Ruminococcus sp. HUN007: one gene and its partner. Each later gene encodes a partner of the first gene's protein in a complex. Links are inferred from orthologs where the notes say so. Each region holds a gene or a part of one and is shown in the gene's direction. Other genes may lie near its edges.

The links.
Region 2: the proteins of CC97_RS09480 (region 1) and nifU are in contact, whole or in part, in a solved structure (PDB 5XT5), measured with the Bacillus subtilis proteins. The link is inferred for Ruminococcus sp. HUN007 from one-to-one orthologs.

Annotation. Positions count from the first base shown.
Region 1 is NZ_JOOA01000002.1:1,236,434-1,245,082, reverse strand. The notes cover bases 5,644-8,643. They hold CC97_RS09480 (cysteine desulfurase), read left to right. Parts: upstream 5,644-6,345; coding sequence 6,346-7,941; downstream 7,942-8,643. Other genes in these bases: CC97_RS09475 (aminotransferase class I/II-fold pyridoxal phosphate-dependent enzyme), read left to right, coding at 8,069-8,643; CC97_RS09485 (family 2A encapsulin nanocompartment shell protein), read left to right, coding at 5,644-6,359. Also shown: CC97_RS09515 (2-oxoacid:acceptor oxidoreductase family protein), read left to right, coding at 1-356; CC97_RS09510 (4Fe-4S binding protein), read left to right, coding at 353-646; CC97_RS09505 (transketolase C-terminal domain-containing protein), read left to right, coding at 643-1,809; CC97_RS09500 (thiamine pyrophosphate-dependent enzyme), read left to right, coding at 1,802-2,695; CC97_RS09495 (serine acetyltransferase), read left to right, coding at 2,719-3,663; molybdopterin-synthase adenylyltransferase MoeB, read left to right, coding at 3,855-5,312; more of CC97_RS09485, read left to right, coding at 5,406-5,643; more of CC97_RS09475, read left to right, coding at 8,644-8,649. UniProt on the Bacillus subtilis protein: Type II cysteine desulfurase that acts as the initial step in the SUF-like Fe-S cluster assembly pathway.
Region 2 is NZ_JOOA01000001.1:876,518-884,872, reverse strand. What follows is about bases 3,523-6,228. They hold nifU (Fe-S cluster assembly scaffold protein NifU), read left to right. Parts: upstream 3,523-4,509; coding sequence 4,510-4,947; downstream 4,948-6,228. Other genes in these bases: CC97_RS18585 (HD domain-containing phosphohydrolase), read left to right, coding at 5,255-6,228; nifS (cysteine desulfurase NifS), read left to right, coding at 3,523-4,322. In the rest of the region: CC97_RS03740 (HD-GYP domain-containing protein), read right to left, coding at 1-236; CC97_RS03735 (O-acetylhomoserine aminocarboxypropyltransferase/cysteine synthase family protein), read left to right, coding at 669-1,958; CC97_RS03730 (GDSL-type esterase/lipase family protein), read left to right, coding at 2,267-2,902; more of nifS, read left to right, coding at 3,138-3,522; more of CC97_RS18585, read left to right, coding at 6,229-6,976; CC97_RS03710 (6-phosphofructokinase), read left to right, coding at 7,391-8,355. UniProt on the Bacillus subtilis protein: Part of the SUF-like system that mediates the biosynthesis of iron-sulfur (Fe-S) clusters. Acts as a sulfurtransferase and thus transfers sulfur from SufS to SufB.

The DNA of each region.
Region 1 (8,649 bases):
AGCTCGACAGTGAACCGGTGGCAGACAGAAGTCAGACCGAAAAGGCGGATTATATAGTTGTGCTTGACGAAACATTATACAGTCCTTTACTTAGGAATGAACTTAAAGAGGGCGGAAAAATAATTGTAAATTCAAAGAATGACATAGAAGGTGCTCACGCATTTGACGCTGAAAGCATTGCGGCAGAGTTTAAACTGCCTGTGGTAAATACAGTCATGCTCGGTCTGCTTGCCGGTATTTCAGGCGTTGTCACACCTGATGAAGCGGAGAAGGCAGTAAGGGGATACATGCCGGCGAAGATCGCGGAGCGCAATGCCGGTGCACTTCTGAAGGCCTTGCAGGAGGTATCTGAATGAAACCGTATATCAGAGAGAAAAAGGTGTTCGGATTTGACGACGTTCCGGAAAACACATGTTTTGAAGCGGGATATCTTGTTACGGTAAACAGCGGATGGAGGAGCATAAGACCTGTTGTTCACACTGAAAAATGTGTCGGCTGCGAGCAGTGCTATCTTTACTGTCCGGACGGGGTTATTTCAATACAGAATGGTAAAGCAGTGATCGACTATGATTTCTGCAAGGGCTGCGGTATCTGTGTGAAGATATGCAGACCGGGCGCGATAGAAACGGAGGCGGAGCGTAAATGAAAAAATTTCTTTCAGGAAATGAGGCATTTGCCGAGGGCATAAGACTTGCGCGTCCGGAGGTGATCTCGGCCTATCCTATAACACCGCAGACCATAGTTGTTGAACGTCTTTCCGAGATGGTGGAAAACGGAAGCCTGAAGTCAGAGTACGTTCATGTTGAATCGGAGCATTCAGCTCTGTCATGCGCCATGGGAGCAAGTGCCGCAGGTGCAAGAGCATTTACAGCTACATCCTCACAGGGACTGCTCTATATGGCGGAATGTCTCTACTACGCTTCGGGCGGACGTTTCCCGATAGTTATGATGAACGCTGACCGTTCCACAGCGCTTCCGTGGAATATCTACGGTGACCAGCGTGACAGCCTTTCACAGCTCGACAGCGGCTGGATACAGTCATACGCTGAAAACGCACAGGAGGCACTTGACCTTGCACTTATGAGCTACAGAATAGCTGAGGACAAGCGTGTTTCTACTCCGTACATGGCTAATCTGGACGGATTCGTTCTCACTCACACCTATGAAAAGGTTGATATCCCGACGGAAGAACAGGCTGACCGTTTCCTTCCTGCTTACGAGACTGACAACCGCATCGATTTTGACAGCCCTAAGAATATGGCCTTTTCAGCAGGTCCGGAAACGAACTACATCTTCAAGTACAGGGCGCATGAGGGAATGCTTGCAGCTTCGGATGTTATTAAGGAGACTGAAGATGAATTTGAGAAAATATTCGGACGCAGATACACCGGGCTTACCGAAAACTATCTGACTGATGATGCAGACTATATTATCGTTACTCTCGGAAGTATAGCCGGACTGTGCCGCAAAACAGCTGACAGGCTCCGTGAGCAGGGAATACGTGCAGGTGTTGTGCGCATACGCTACATGAGACCTTTCCCGAATGAAGAGATAGCAGAAGCTCTCAGCAGGGTAAAGGCATATGCAGTTCTCGAAAAGGATATCAGCTTCGGAAACGAGGGCACGGTTTTCACAAACGTAAATTCCGCTGTTAAAAAGGAAAACGGAAAGGCAGAAGGATATAACTTCATCGGCGGACTCGGCGGAAGAAACATTTCAGCGTCTGATATTGAAACCATATTTAAAAGCATAATAAAAGGCACGGACAGAGTAAACTTTATCGGGATAGGAGACGGAAACAATGGCTAATAAGGTCGCAGACAGCATTTCAAGGGAAGAATATTTTTACGGACACAAGGCATGTGCCGGATGCGGGGGAAGTCTTGCGGTAAGGGCTGCCCTTAAGGTACTCGGCAAAAATGCAGTTTCAGTTCTTCCGGCAGGCTGTATGTCCGCAGTAGGCTTCAATTTTCCGCAGCTCTGCTTCTCAAACAATTCCATAATATCAACCTTCGCAGGAACTGCTTCCATGCTTACAGGTATCGAGGCGGGACTCCGTGCAAAGGGCTATAAAGACTTTACAGCAGTAGGATTTGCAGGTGACGGCGGTACTGCCGACATCGGTATTCAGGCGCTTTCCGGAGCAATAGACCGTAACGACAATATTATCTACATCTGCTACGACAACGAAGCCTACATGAACACCGGCATCCAGAAAAGCGGTCTGACACCGTTCGGCGCAAGGACGACTACGACTCCGGCAGGAGCAAATGTTCACGGAAACATAAGACCGAAGAAAAATATGTTCGAGATAGTTGCGGCTCACGGCATCCCTTACGCTGCCACAGCAAGTGTGGGATATATAGGTGATTTCATAGCCAAGGTTCAGAAGGCATCGCAGATCCAGGGGACAAAGTACATTCATGTAATAGCTCCGTGTCCTACCGGCTGGGGCATTTCTGTTGATGAAACAGTTGAGATCGCAAAGGAAGTTGTGGACAGCGGTCTCTGGTATCTTGCCGAATATGAAAACGGTGAATACAGACTGACACACAGACCGAAGGAATTCACATCTGCTGAAGCTTATCTGAAGAGACAGGGACGTTTCAGACATCTTACCGAAGATGATATTAAGGTGATAACTGATTCAAGGGATGAAAAGTGGAAGTTTATTGAAAAGAATTTCATCGTATAATTTAAGCGGAAGGAGAATTAAATTTGAACTATATTGAAGAAAGTGTAAATGACATTGTCGGCCTGCTGCTTGATGATTATGAAAAGAAAAGGACGTCTGAGGAAGTCAAAATATTCAATCATCCGGACAGGGAAGCCATAGTTGATATTCTTACAAGCCTTCGCAAGATCATATTTCCGGGATATTTCAGGAACAGATCGATCAAGGTCTACACGCTCCGGAACAATCTTTCCATGCTTATTGAAGATGTCATCTACAAGCTTACCAAGCAGATGACCATAGTTTTCGACGGCGATGAAAGCACGGATGAGGATATTACGGAAAAAGCTGAAAACATCGCACTGGAGTTCATTAAAAAGCTTCCGAAAATAAAAGAATACATTGAAACCGATGTTCAGGCAGCCTATGACGGTGACCCGGCTGCGTTCAGCGAAGATGAGATCATTTATTCCTATCCGGGACTGTACGCTGTTCTTGTAAACAGGATAGCACACGAGCTGTTCCTTCTGGGTGTTCCGGTAATTCCGCGCATGATGACTGAATATGCACACAGCGTGACCGGTATCGACATTCATCCCGGTGCTACGATCGGAAAATACTTTTTCATTGATCACGGTACAGGTATAGTCATAGGTGAAACGACCGTTATCGGAAATAACGTGAAGATCTACCAGGGTGTTACACTCGGTGCTCTCTCAACACGAGGCGGACAGGCACTGAAAAACAAAAGAAGACATCCGACTATCGAAGACAATGTTACTATATATTCCGGCGCGTCTATTCTCGGAGGCGACACCGTGATCGGAAAAGATGTTGTCATAGGCGGCAACGCTTTCATAACGCGTTCAATTCCGGAAGGAGCCAAGGTAAGTGTCAAGAACCAGGAGCTAAGGTATAACTATGATGCTTCAAAGCCGGTCGAACGTGTTGACGTTGAAAATGAAGCTGCGTGGTTTTATATTATATGAAAAACCTATAACAGGAATGAATTGATGACACGGTTATAGGGAATATCTATATCTTGTAATAATAATTTGAGATTAAATTGATATTGATTCTATTTGTGATATATGCTATAATGGATTCATCGAATTTTATACATATAATATATATAAAAAAGATCTGAATGACAGGTTTTAAAAAAGGCAGGAATTATTTTATGGCTGTAACAGTTGTGATACCAACGACTCTGAGGCTTTTTACAGAGCACAGGTCTGAAATAGAACTTGAAGGAAAAACAGTAGGCGAAGTGCTTACTCTTTTGTCAGAAGAATATCCGGATACAAAAAAAGCACTTTTCGATGAAGAAGGAAAACTCCGTTCATTTGTCAATATTTTTGTGAATGATGAAAGTATAAGAGATCTTGACGGATTTGATACAGAAGTTAAAGACCATGACGAGATCATCCTCATTCCGGCGATCGCCGGCGGTTCCGGAAACGAAAGTGTTCTCGGTGACCGGAATGGCGAAAAGCTGACAAACGATGAGATAAACCGTTACAGCCGCCATCTTCTTCTGCAGGAGATTGGAGTAAAAGGCCAGAAAAGACTTAAGGCTGCAAAGGTGCTTATAGTCGGAGCCGGAGGACTCGGCACGCCGCTTGCTCAGTATCTGGCGGCAGCAGGTGTCGGAACTATCGGAATAATTGATGACGATGAAGTTGAGGAATCAAATCTTCAGCGTCAGGTCATCCACGGAACAAGAGACATAGGCAGACCGAAGGTTGCATCGGCAAAGGACAGCATAAAGCAGATAAATCCCTTTGTAAAGGTTGAGATCTACAACAAGCGTCTGACTGCCGAAAATGCAGAGGAGATCATTTCAGAATATGACGTTGTGGCAGATGCTTCGGACAACTATCCCACGCGTTATCTTGTAAGCGATGCATGTGCACTTCTGGGAAAACCTGATGTGTTCGGTGCCATGTATCAGTTTGAAGGGCAGGTCTCGGTCTATTATGCAAAAGAGGGTCCCTGCTTCAGATGTATGTATCCGGCACCGCCTCCGGCAGGACTTGTTCCCTCATGTGCTATGGGCGGTGTAGTCGGAGTGCTTCCCGGCGTTATAGGCACTCTTCAGGCAAATGAAGTAATAAAGCTCATAGTAGGCGGAGGAAAGAACCTCATCGGCAGGGTAGTAAGCTTCGATGCCTGGAACCTTAAATGGCGTGAGCTGAAAATACATAAAAATGACAGCTGTCCGGTATGCGGCAAAAAGAAGACCATTACTGAAATAGAGGAATTTGACTACGAAGACTTCTGCGGTATCACCAAACAGCGTGAGGAAGAAGCGGAAGTTGAAGGCATTGAGCCGAAGGAACTGAAGCGCCGTATCGATGAAGGAGAAAAGATAACTATCATCGATGTGCGCGAGCCTCATGAAAGAGCCATAGCGAAGTTTCCGGATGCAAAGGTGATCCCGATCGGTCAGCTTGAAAGAAGACAGAACGAACTTGACACTTCGGTCGATACTGTTTTTGTCTGCAAGGAAGGAAAGCGCAGCATTCTTGCTGTGAATACTCTGCGTGAAGCAGGCTACACAGGTCCGCTTTATAATCTCAAAGGCGGCACCAATGCATGGGCAAGGGAAGTTGATAAGGACTTTCCGGTTTACTGATATGGTAAAGAGAACGGGGTAAAACTCTTTATTATAAGGAAACGCTGATCAGTGTTTCCATAAATAATTATTATTTATCAGGAGGTAGACGTTATGTCTAAAGAAGTAAAAAATGACTCAATAGTTGCTCTTGGCAAAAAGGCAGCATATAATCTTGCTGACGTAAACAAGACAAGACCACAGTATGGTGCTCTTACTCCTAAGTGGGTTACCAAGGTTCTCGAATTCAAAGGCCTTGATTCCGGTATTTACAGAATAAACAGGGTAAAGGAAGGCGAGACTCCGCTTGACGTTCTCTGCAGCGTTGAAAAGAAGTCAGACATCATCCCTCAGGGTTACATCGAATACGAAGAAAACCCGAGAGAACACCAGCTCGCTTCCATTTCAACAATAATCAATGTAAATACAGCGATTGCTGACGTTTACAGCTCACCATACGATCAGGTAAAGGAACAGCTTGACCTTGCCATCGAAAGCCTTCGTGAGCGTCAGGAAAGCCAGCTCATCAACAACGATGACTACGGTCTTTTAAAGAACGTTGCTGATTCACAGAGAATCCAGACAAGAAACGGTGCACCTACACCTGATGATCTCGACGAACTCATCACAAAGGTATGGAAGGATCCTTCATTCTTCCTTGCTCACCCGAGAGCTATCGCAGCTTTTGAAAGAGAATGCACAAAGAGAGGCGTTCCTCCGGTTACTGTAAACATTGCAGGCGGTACATTCATTGCATGGCGCGGTATTCCGATCATTCCTACAGACAAGCTCCTTGTTGACGGACTTAAGAATCCAAAGAGCAAGAGCGGCAAGACAAACATTCTTCTCGTTCGTACAGGTGAAGCAAAGAGAGGCGTTATCGGTCTTTTCCAGCGTAATCTTAAGAACGAACAGTCAAGAGGTCTTTCAGTTCGTTTCAGAGGCATAGATGATAAGGGTGTTGCTTCCTATCTGCTTTCACTCTACTGCTCGGCAGCTATTCTTGCAGACGACGCTATCGCTGTTCTTGAAGATGTCGAGGTAGGTGAATACTATGACTACGACTAATTACGGAATCCCTTCCGAGACTGAGCTTGAGAATCTCGCAGGTTCCCTTTTCCCTGACTTTGAGCCTGAAGTCTGTGCTTCAGGTCTTGAAGGTCTCGCTGCAGGAGATACTTCCATATTAAACTATGCGGCATCAAAGGCAGCTTCATACGGTGGCGGTGTAAACTACGCCTCATATGCAGAAAACGCTTTTTCCAGTTACGGAAGTATTTCAGAATTCGAACAGATCGCAAACGAGTATAATGGTGGGGGCGGCGGATACGCTCCTGTTGTTCTTTCACAGGGCCAGGCAGATACTTATGTTCCGAAGCAGGCTTCCGGTGCGGTGGCAAAGGAAGTGCCGCAGTCAAGGGAAAACAGCAGTATCATAGTCGGAACCAAGACACTCGCTCAGATAAGAAATGATTTCCCTATACTAAGTGAAAAAATAAACGGCAATGATCTTGTGTGGCTTGACAACGGCGCAACAACACAGCGTCCGAAGCAGGTCATCGACAGACTTACTTACTACTATGAACACGAAAACTCAAATGTTCACAGAGGTGCCCACGAGCTTGCTGCACGTTCAACTGATGCATACGAAAATGCAAGACAGATAACTGCAGATTTCCTCGGTGCTCCTTCAAAGGACAATATCGTTTTTGTAAGAGGCACTACCGAGGCGATAAACCTTGTGGCTAACGCATATGTAAAGCCTCTGCTCAAGCCGGGCGATGAGATCATTCTCACAATGCTCGAACATCATGCAAACATCGTTCCGTGGCAGCTTGTCTGCGAGGAAACAGGAGCTGTTATAAAGGTTGTCCCTGTTGACAGGACCGGTCAGCTTATTATTTCCGAGTACGAAAAGCTCTTTACAAACAGAACGAAATTCGTTTCAGCAACACACGTTTCAAACGCACTCGGTACTGTAACACCTATCGAGGAGATTGTTGCGATCGCACATGCACACGGAGTACGCACACTCATTGACGGTGCACAGTCCGTGGCACACATTCCGGTAAACGTTACAGCACTCGATACAGACTTCTTCGTATTCTCGGGACACAAGATCTTTGCACCGACAGGTATCGGTGCGGTTTACGGAAAGTCAGACGTTCTTGAAGCTGCAAGACCGTATCACGGCGGCGGCAACATGATAAAGGACGTTACTTTTGAACGCACCATCTACAATCCGGCTCCGAACAAGTTTGAAGCAGGAACAGGAAGCATAGCTGATGCTGTAGGTCTTGGTGCCGCCCTTGAATATCTCAATTCAATAGGCATGGCGGAGGTAAACCGCCACGAGCACGAACTTCTTGTTTACGCAATGAAGGAAATGCAGAAGATAAACGGTCTTCACCTTATCGGTACGGCCACAAACAAGGCAAGTGTACTTTCATTTGTACTCGACGGAGTTGATAATGAAGCAGTAGGTCAGAGACTTAACGAACTCGGAATAGCAGTACGTACAGGTCATCACTGTGCACAGCCTATATTGCGTCATTTCGGACTTGAAGGAACGGTACGTCCTACACTTGCACTTTACAATTCATTCGGTGACATTGACAGACTTGTGCAGGGTATAAGAACCCTTGCGTAAATGGAATTTCAGGTGAAAGCGCACCTAAATCATTTCACAGTAGATTTCATGTACTGTACAGGATGGCTTTTTCTATGCCGTCCTGTACATTGTTTTAATTATTCTTTCAGAAAAGCGTGGTGGAAAAATGAAATTTAATACATCTCTGCTTCATGGCACGTCACAGAACGGCAGCGATCAGGGTTCAACTCTCCCTCCGGTTTATCAGGTAAGTGCCTTTGCATATGATTCAGCAGAGCAGCTTGAAAAGGTGTTCAATAACAGGGCTGCAGGTTTTTCCTATTCAAGAGTGGGAAATCCGACTGTAAGTGCTTTTGAAAACAGAATAGCCAGACTGGAAGGCGGTCTTGGTGCAGTAGCGTGTTCATCGGGAATGGCAGCTATTACAGCGGTCCTCCTTAATATTCTGAAGTCAGGAGACGAAGTCATAGTAAGCACGGGACTTTTCGGAGGAACGATCGATCTGTTTGATGATCTGAAGGCATTCGGCATAACAGCACGCTTTCTTGAGTCTATCACTTATGAAACAGTGAGCGAAGCGGTAACGGAAAATACCAGAGCGGTTTTTACAGAACTCATTGGGAATCCGAAACTGGATATCGTCGATCTTGACCGTGTTTCGGAAGCCTGCAGGGAAAACGGTATCCCCCTTATAGTTGACAGTACAACAGCAACACCTTATCTTGTAAATCCGATAAAACACGGTGC
Region 2 (8,355 bases), on another replicon or contig:
TCTTCATCAGCTCCGTTTTCGAGCCAGAAATCTATTTTATCAGCGTTTACCAGCTCTGCAGCCAGTTTTGCAGATTTTGTTATTGTTTCAGCTCTTACAAGTCTGGTCGATCTTCCGAAATACATTACGCTTGAATAAACGTCCGCGCCTACAGTGAGAGCGGCCAGAAGTATAAGTATTACGGTGAGTCTGAAACTCTTTTTATTACGGTCTCCTTTAAGTTTTTCAAAGTTCATTTATTTTACACCCCTTGAACCCTGCTCATATTTATTTCCATGTTCCCCGCATGGATTAACAACAAATAAAATAGTGTATTATTTAAAACTGCTAATAATATAATTTTATCAGATTACAATGAAAAATGCAATATATGTACGACGTTTTTTGTAAACTATAGCCCGGACGGAAGAACAATGCTTTCAGATTGTCGCTTGATTTACTGTTTCAGTTATAGGGAAAAGCTATAACCGGCTATGGAATATTTGCATTGGACAAACCCTACCGTTCTGATATATAATATAGACATAGCAAAGAGGAACACACTTAAAGCTAAGGAACAGCGTTCTTTAAGATAGTAAGTACCGGTTAGCAGGAAAGCTTTTATCCGGACTGACCGGTGTTCCACATAAATAAAAACAGAATAATATTTAATTCAGGAGGAAATCATCATGGCAAACAATAAATTACACTTTGAAACATTACAGCTTCACGTAGGTCAGGAACAGGCAGATCCGGTTACAGATGCAAGAGCAGTACCTATTTATGCTTCAACTTCATACGTATTCCACGACTCACAGCATGCGGCTGACCGCTTCGGACTTAAGGATGCCGGCAACATCTACGGCAGACTTACAAATCCTACACAGGATGTTTTTGAACAGAGAATAGCAGCTCTCGAAGGCGGTGCCGCCGCTCTTGCAACAGCTTCAGGTGCGGCAGCTATTACATATACGATCGAAGCTCTTGCAAAGGCAGGCGAAAACATCGTAGCATCAAACACTATCTACGGCGGTACATATAATCTTCTCGAACATACACTTCCTCTTTACGGAATAAACACAAAATTCGTTGATCCTTCAGATGAAAGCTCATTTGAAAAGGCTATCGATGCAAACACAAAGGCTCTTTACATCGAAACACTCGGTAACCCTAATTCAAATGCAATCGATATTGAAAAAATTGCAGCTATCGCTCACAAGCACGGTATTCCGCTTGTAGTTGACAATACATTCGCAACACCTTATCTCGTTCGTCCTATCGAATACGGCGCAGATATCGTAGTTCACTCAGCAACAAAGTTCATCGGCGGTCACGGTACAGCTATCGGCGGCGTTATTGTTGACAGCGGTAACTTCGACTGGAAGAAGTCAGGAAGATATCCGTGGATCTCAGAGCCAAACCCAAGCTATCACGGCATAAGCTTTGCTGATGCTGTAGGCCCTGTTGCATTTGCGGTTTACATTCGTGCTATTCTTCTCCGCGATACAGGTGCTACACTTTCACCGTTCCACGCATTCATCTTCTTACAGGGACTTGAAACACTCTCACTACGTGTTGAACGTCATACTGAGAATACAAACAAGATAGTTGATTACCTTGCAAAGAATCCTCAGGTAGAAGCTGTTCACCATCCGTCACTCTCTTCAGAACCAAGCCATGAGATCTATAAGAAGTACTTCCCGAACGGCGGCGGCAGTATCTTCACATTTGACATCAAGGGAACAGAAGATGACGCAAAGAAGTTTATCGATAACCTCGACATCTTCTCACTCCTCGCAAATGTTGCAGACGTTAAGTCTCTGGTTATCCATCCTGCATCAACAACTCACTCACAGCTTACAGAAGCTGAACTTGCTGAACAGGGTATCAAGCCAACTACTATTCGTCTGTCGATCGGTACAGAACACATCGATGACCTTATCGCAGCTCTCGACAAGGCATTTGCAGCTATCCGCTGATCCTGAGGAAAAACATTTCTTCAGACAGAGTGACAGCTGCACTCTGCCGGACGCATTACCTGTGACCTGACATCAGTCCGGTTCAGAAACATTACGTGATTTTCAGTATTATAAACTTCATTTCATAGTAAGGACACAAACGGAAGTGCAGATCAGTGCTTCCGTTTTGTTCTGAGTTTTGCTATAGATCCAGCCTATAACTCAGTATAAGCATATTGTATTTTACAATTCCTATAGGTGTGGTATAATAAATTATGATAACAGTTCATTATATTATCAGTAAAATCTTTAAGAGCGGAGGACTTAACATGAAACAGGTAATATGCTTCGGCGATTCAAATACATTCGGTTACATTCCGGGAACAGGAAAAAGATATCCGTGGGGAAAAAGATGGACGAGTATTCTCAGCGAAAAGCTGGCCGGGACAGATTCCAGAGTAGTTGAGGAAGGTCTTGTGGGAAGGACCACGATCTTTGAAGATCCGCTTCGCGACGGAAGATGCGGTGTAAAGCTTCTTCCTGTGATCCTTGAGACACATGCCCCCTCAGACGAAGACCTGGTGGTGATAATGCTTGGCACAAATGACTGCAAGGCTATTTACGGAGCGTCTCCGGAGGTAATAGCCAAGGGAGTCGGAAGACTTGTAAGGCAGGTTAAAGCGTATTCGGACAAGGTGAAGATACTTATCATTTCACCTATCCACCTTGGCGAAAACGTCTGGAAGGAAGGCTTCGACCCTGAATTTGACGGAAACTCAGTTGAGATATCAAAGAAACTTGCGGCCGAATACAGAAAGATAAGCCGTGCGGAAAATACGTATTTTCTCGATGCATCTGAATTTGCAGTTCCGAGTAAAACAGACGAAGAACATATGGATGAAGATAATCACAGCAGGTTAGCTTCAGCTGTTTATGAAAAGATCAGAGCTATCCGGTGCGCCTGAATGCGAACAAATATCGTGAATATGTGCGGAAACAGGACGCGCGAACCTTTTCGTTACATGCTGTGATCCGGAAAATAGTTTCGGTAAGGATTAGCATAAGCTAATCCAAAAATATACTTGACAAAGCCTATCGAAAAGGTATATAATAAATTCAGTGATAACAAACCATGTAAACATAAATTTATAACAGTGAAAGCACAGCAATTCACTGCAGTTCAGGAGGAATATCATAGTCATGTCAAAACTCATATATCTTGACAATGCAGCGACTACAAGGGTAAAAAAAGAAGTACTTGACGTAATGCTTCCTTACTTTACCGAAACTTACTGCAACCCTTCAGCTATCTACAGCTTTGCGTCAGAAGGCAAAAAGGCTGTTATGGAAGCAAGAAACCAGGCGGCTGCACTTATCGGTGCAAAGCCTGAGGAAATATATTTTACAGGCGGCGGAAGCGAGTCTGACAACTGGGCTTTAAAGGCGACTGCTGAAGAATACGGCTCAAAAGGAAAACACATCATAACAACAAAAATAGAACACCATGCCATCCTTCACACCTGTGAATATCTTGAAAAGCACGGTTTTGAAGTAACCTATCTCGATGTTGACAGCGACGGTGTCGTTCACCCGGAAGATGTTGAAAAGGCCATCAGACCGGATACGATCCTCATCTCAGTCATGACGGCCAACAATGAGATCGGTACAATAGAACCTATTGCGGAAATAGGAAGAATTGCACACGAAAAGGGCATTCTTTTCCATACTGATGCGGTACAGGCTTACGGCCATATTCCGATAAATGTTGATGAAATGAACATCGACATGCTTTCAGCCAGCGGCCACAAGTTCGGCGGCCCGAAAGGTATCGGCATCATGTACATACGCAAGGGCGTAAAGATCCGCTCGTTCATCCACGGCGGTTCACAGGAACGCGGAAGAAGAGCGGGTACTTCCAATACTCCGGGCATTGTCGGACTCGGAAAAGCAGCCGAGATCGCAGGAAAGACAATGGAGGAAAGAATACGTAAGGAAACTGAGCTCCGTGACTACCTTATAAACAGGATTGAAAACGAGATCCCGTACTCAAAGTTCAACGGACACAGGACTGACAGACTTCCGAACAACGTTAATTTCTGCTTCCGTTTCATCGAGGGTGAGTCACTTCTAATTCTCCTCGACCAGAAGGGAATCTGCGGTTCCAGCGGATCAGCATGCACATCAGGTTCCCTCGATCCTTCGCACGTTCTCCTTGCAATAGGACTCCCGCATGAAATAGCGCACGGTTCACTCAGACTTACTCTCTCCGAAGAAACTACAAAGGAAGATCTTGACTACGTAGTTGATGAACTTAAAAAGATAGTTGACAGACTCCGCAGCATGTCACCGTTATACGAAGATTTTCTTAAAAACAATAAAGCCTGACTGTGATGACAGTCTGCTGCGGCTGTGAAATGAATTGATTAAGGAAACGCTGATTTAAGAATAAATCAGCGTGGGGTCCGGGGCGAAGCCCCGCAAATCCCGCCTTCGTAAATCCGGCGAAGCCGGATTTACGATTTGATCAGCGTTTTCTTAAAGGAACAATAATAATACTGAAAGGTAAGATCTTATGTACAGTGAAAAAGTAATCGATCATTTTTCAAACCCGAGAAATGTCGGAGAAATAGAAAATGCAAGCGGTGTCGGCACAGTTGGTAATGCCAAGTGCGGCGACATCATGAGAATTTATTTTGACATAGATGAAAACCAGGTGATCCGTGATGTAAAGTTCAAGACTTTCGGATGCGGTGCTGCTGTAGCAACAAGCAGCATGGCTACTGAACTTGTTAAGGGAAAGACGATTTACGAGGCGCTTGAGGTAACAAACAAGGCAGTCATGGAAGCTCTTGACGGACTTCCGCCGGTAAAGATACACTGCTCGCTCCTAGCTGAAGAGGCAATACATGCGGCTCTCTGGGACTATGCTGAAAAGAACGGCATCGTAATCGAGGGACTCAAAAAGCCGGCAAATGACATTTCCGAAACACTTGAAGAAGAGGATTACTGATAATATAGCGCGACTGACAGATATTTGATAATCAGCATTTCCATTGAAAAAACTCTCCTCAGAAACCGATCAGCATAACCCGCAAACGTATTACGTGAGTGTGTTATGCTGATTTTTCTGTATTCAGTAATTGTTAAATCCCTTTCTGACATTGATTTTATTTAATTTCTGCCGATATATATAATGAATGCTTACTGTGTTCAGTTCATAAATCACTGTGAAGGACCGGAAAAGGGAACCGGAACTTCATACCCGCAGACTGGTTCTGATAAGCAGTATCAGCCGGCGGGATAAAGAGGTATTCATTATGATATGGTTTTATATATTAAGTCTTGTCATAGCTCTGGGACTGTTTCTGTTCCAGATCATTTTTGACAAGAGAAGAAGTGTTATACAGTATGTGCTGATTATCGGTATAATTATTGCAAACGGCGGATATGTAGCATTTGCGGGTGCGCAGAATCTTTCCGAAGCTCTGCTTGCGGTCAAGATAACTTATGTCGGCGGCTGCTTTGTTCCGCTGCTTTACTGCCTTACGATATGCGAAGTATGTCATATACGGATCCCGAAAGCACTCAAGTGCGCTCTTTACACGGTACAGTCAGCGATATTTGCAATGGTCTGTACCGCCGGAAACGGACCGTATTATTACAGAAAAGCGGAATTCCATATTGAAAACGGCATAAGACATCTTGATAAAGTCTACGGCCCTCTTCATATGATATTTACCGCATCAGTACTAAGCTACGGTGTCATGGCGCTTGCCGCATGTATATACGCCATGAAAACGGAACGTCCGGTTGACCGTAAAAGTATAATGCTTCTGGTGCATATTTTTGCTTTTGCGGCTGTTGTTTATGAGATCAATACCAAAGTGTTCTCCGATATAATAGTTATTCCGATGGTGTATACTGCGATGTGTATCGTATCGATGCACAGTGTGAACAGAGCGAATTTCTACACTGTTGAGGAAAACAAGGATATTGTTGACAAACATCTCGGAAAATTCGGATTTATAACTTTTGACAATAAGCTCCGCTACATGGGATGCAATGAAAAAGCGGAACTGATTTTCCCTGAGTTAAAAAAATTCCGTATCGGACATTTTCCGAAAGATGCAGGCGGTGAACTTAGAAATTCAATAATTGAGGTTCTTTATCACAGCAAACACAGTCAGTCAGATGACAGTACGGAAAACAGGGTGTCCACTTTCGTTATTGACGGAAGGACGTATGACTGCGTCATCCATCCGCTTTTAAACTTCAGAAATCTCTGCCGGGGCTATACGGTTGAACTCAAGGATGAGACCGAGCATTACAATGCACTTGAACTGTCAGATAACTTCAACCGTAAGCTTGCCGAGGAAGTTGATGAGAAGACAGGCAGAATAATGGAAATTCAGCAGAAGACCATTCTCGGTATGGCACAGATGGTCGAATCACGCGATCTCAGTACCGGCAGTCATATAAAGAGGACCAGCGAGGTGGTGAGGATTTTTTCCGAAAAGCTGCTTAAGTCAGACATGGACTTTGATCCTGCTTTTCTTGAGTGTGTCATAAGAAGTGCTCCTATGCATGATCTTGGCAAAATAGGTGTTGACGACGCCGTTCTTCGCAAACAGGGAAAGTTTACCGATGAAGAATACGAAAAAATGAAGAAACACTCTGAGATCGGCGCTGTAATGGTACGAAAGATACTTACAGGAGTTGAGGAGGAGCAGTTCGTTGAAATAGCTGCAAACATAGCTCACTATCATCATGAAAAGGTAAACGGCAGGGGATATCCGTGCGGACTTGCAGGGGACGATATACCTGTCGAGGCCAGAATAATGGCACTTGCTGATGTTTTTGACGCACTCGTTTCAAAGCGCTGCTACAAGGAATCATTTTCGTTCGACAAGGCGTTTGAGATCATAAAAGCTGACTCGGGTTCACATTTTGACGCAAAGCTTGCAGAGATCTTTCTGCAGTGCCGCCCTGAACTTGAAGAATTCTACAGTGTTGAAAAAAGCAGCGAATCTCCGGAATGATACAGGGACCGGTGAAAAAGTTAAGGAAACGCTGATTTATTCATAAATCAGCGTGGGGGTTCGGGGCGAAGCCCCGTAAAATCACACCTCCGGAAATCCGACGAAGCCGGATTTCCGGTTTAATCAGTGTTTCCTTAATGTAAACAGCGTTACATTTAAATGAAATATAACGGACAGAAGGGCAGATCCTGACAGGATCTGCCCTTTCGTTCGCAATTATCGCTATTGCAACTGTGTTAAATATATGTTATAATGGAAATGTTACAATTTAGTAAACGAAAAAATAGTTTTTCATTTACTATTAGCCTATATGCAAACGAGTAAACCCCGTTTGCGGATCAGCATGGCAATAAATAAATTGATTGTGGTGAATGCAGTTATTTCTGTCACTATAATTCAGGAGAGTGTGGTTATATGTTCAATATTGCAGTAGCTCAGTCGGGCGGCCCGACCTGTGCTATCAACGCATCACTTGTCGGCGTTTACAGGGAAGCCCTCAAGGAATCTTCCATCGATGCGGTATTCGGTTCGGTAAATGGTATAGAAGGTATCATTCAGAACCATATGATCAATCTGAAGTCAATGATCCTTTCAAATGATGACATGGAACTTCTCAGACAGACCCCGTCAACAGTTCTCGGATCGTGCAGATACAAGCTTCCGGACTGGGAGGAAGACGAGGAAGTTTACAAGAAGATAAGGGATACTCTGGTCCAGAGAAATATCGGAGCTTTTTTCTATATCGGCGGTAATGATTCAATGGATACGGTAAACAAGCTTTCCGAATATTTTAAGACTATCAACCTTGATATCAAGGTAATCGGTATTCCGAAGACTATAGACAATGATCTGTGCATTACTGACCATACACCTGGTTTCGGTTCAGCAGCCAAGTATGTCGCAACAACAATGAAGGAGATCACACGTGACAGTATCGTTTACAGTATCCCTTCAGTTACAATAGTCGAGATCATGGGACGCCACGCAGGATGGCTTACAGCATCGTCAGCAGTGCTCCACGCACTCGGCGAAACTGCACCTCATCTCGTTTACGTTCCTGAAGTAAAATTCTCGATCGAAGGTTTTGTAAGAGATGTTAGACAGGAACTTTCAAAGCACAAGGCTGTTATAGTTGCCGTTTCCGAAGGTATTGAAGTACCTGAAGGAGTTCAGTCAGGTGAAGTTGACAATTTCGGCCACAAGTATCTTTCAGGTATCGGCAAGTATCTTGAGGAAACAGTCAGAAAGGAGATCGGCTGCAAGGTCCGTTCCATCGAACTTAACGTTATGCAGCGTTGCTCATCTCACTTAGGCTCGGCAACAGACATCGCCGAGGCTGAAATGATCGGCGCTGAAGGTGTAAAATGCGCTCTTGCCGG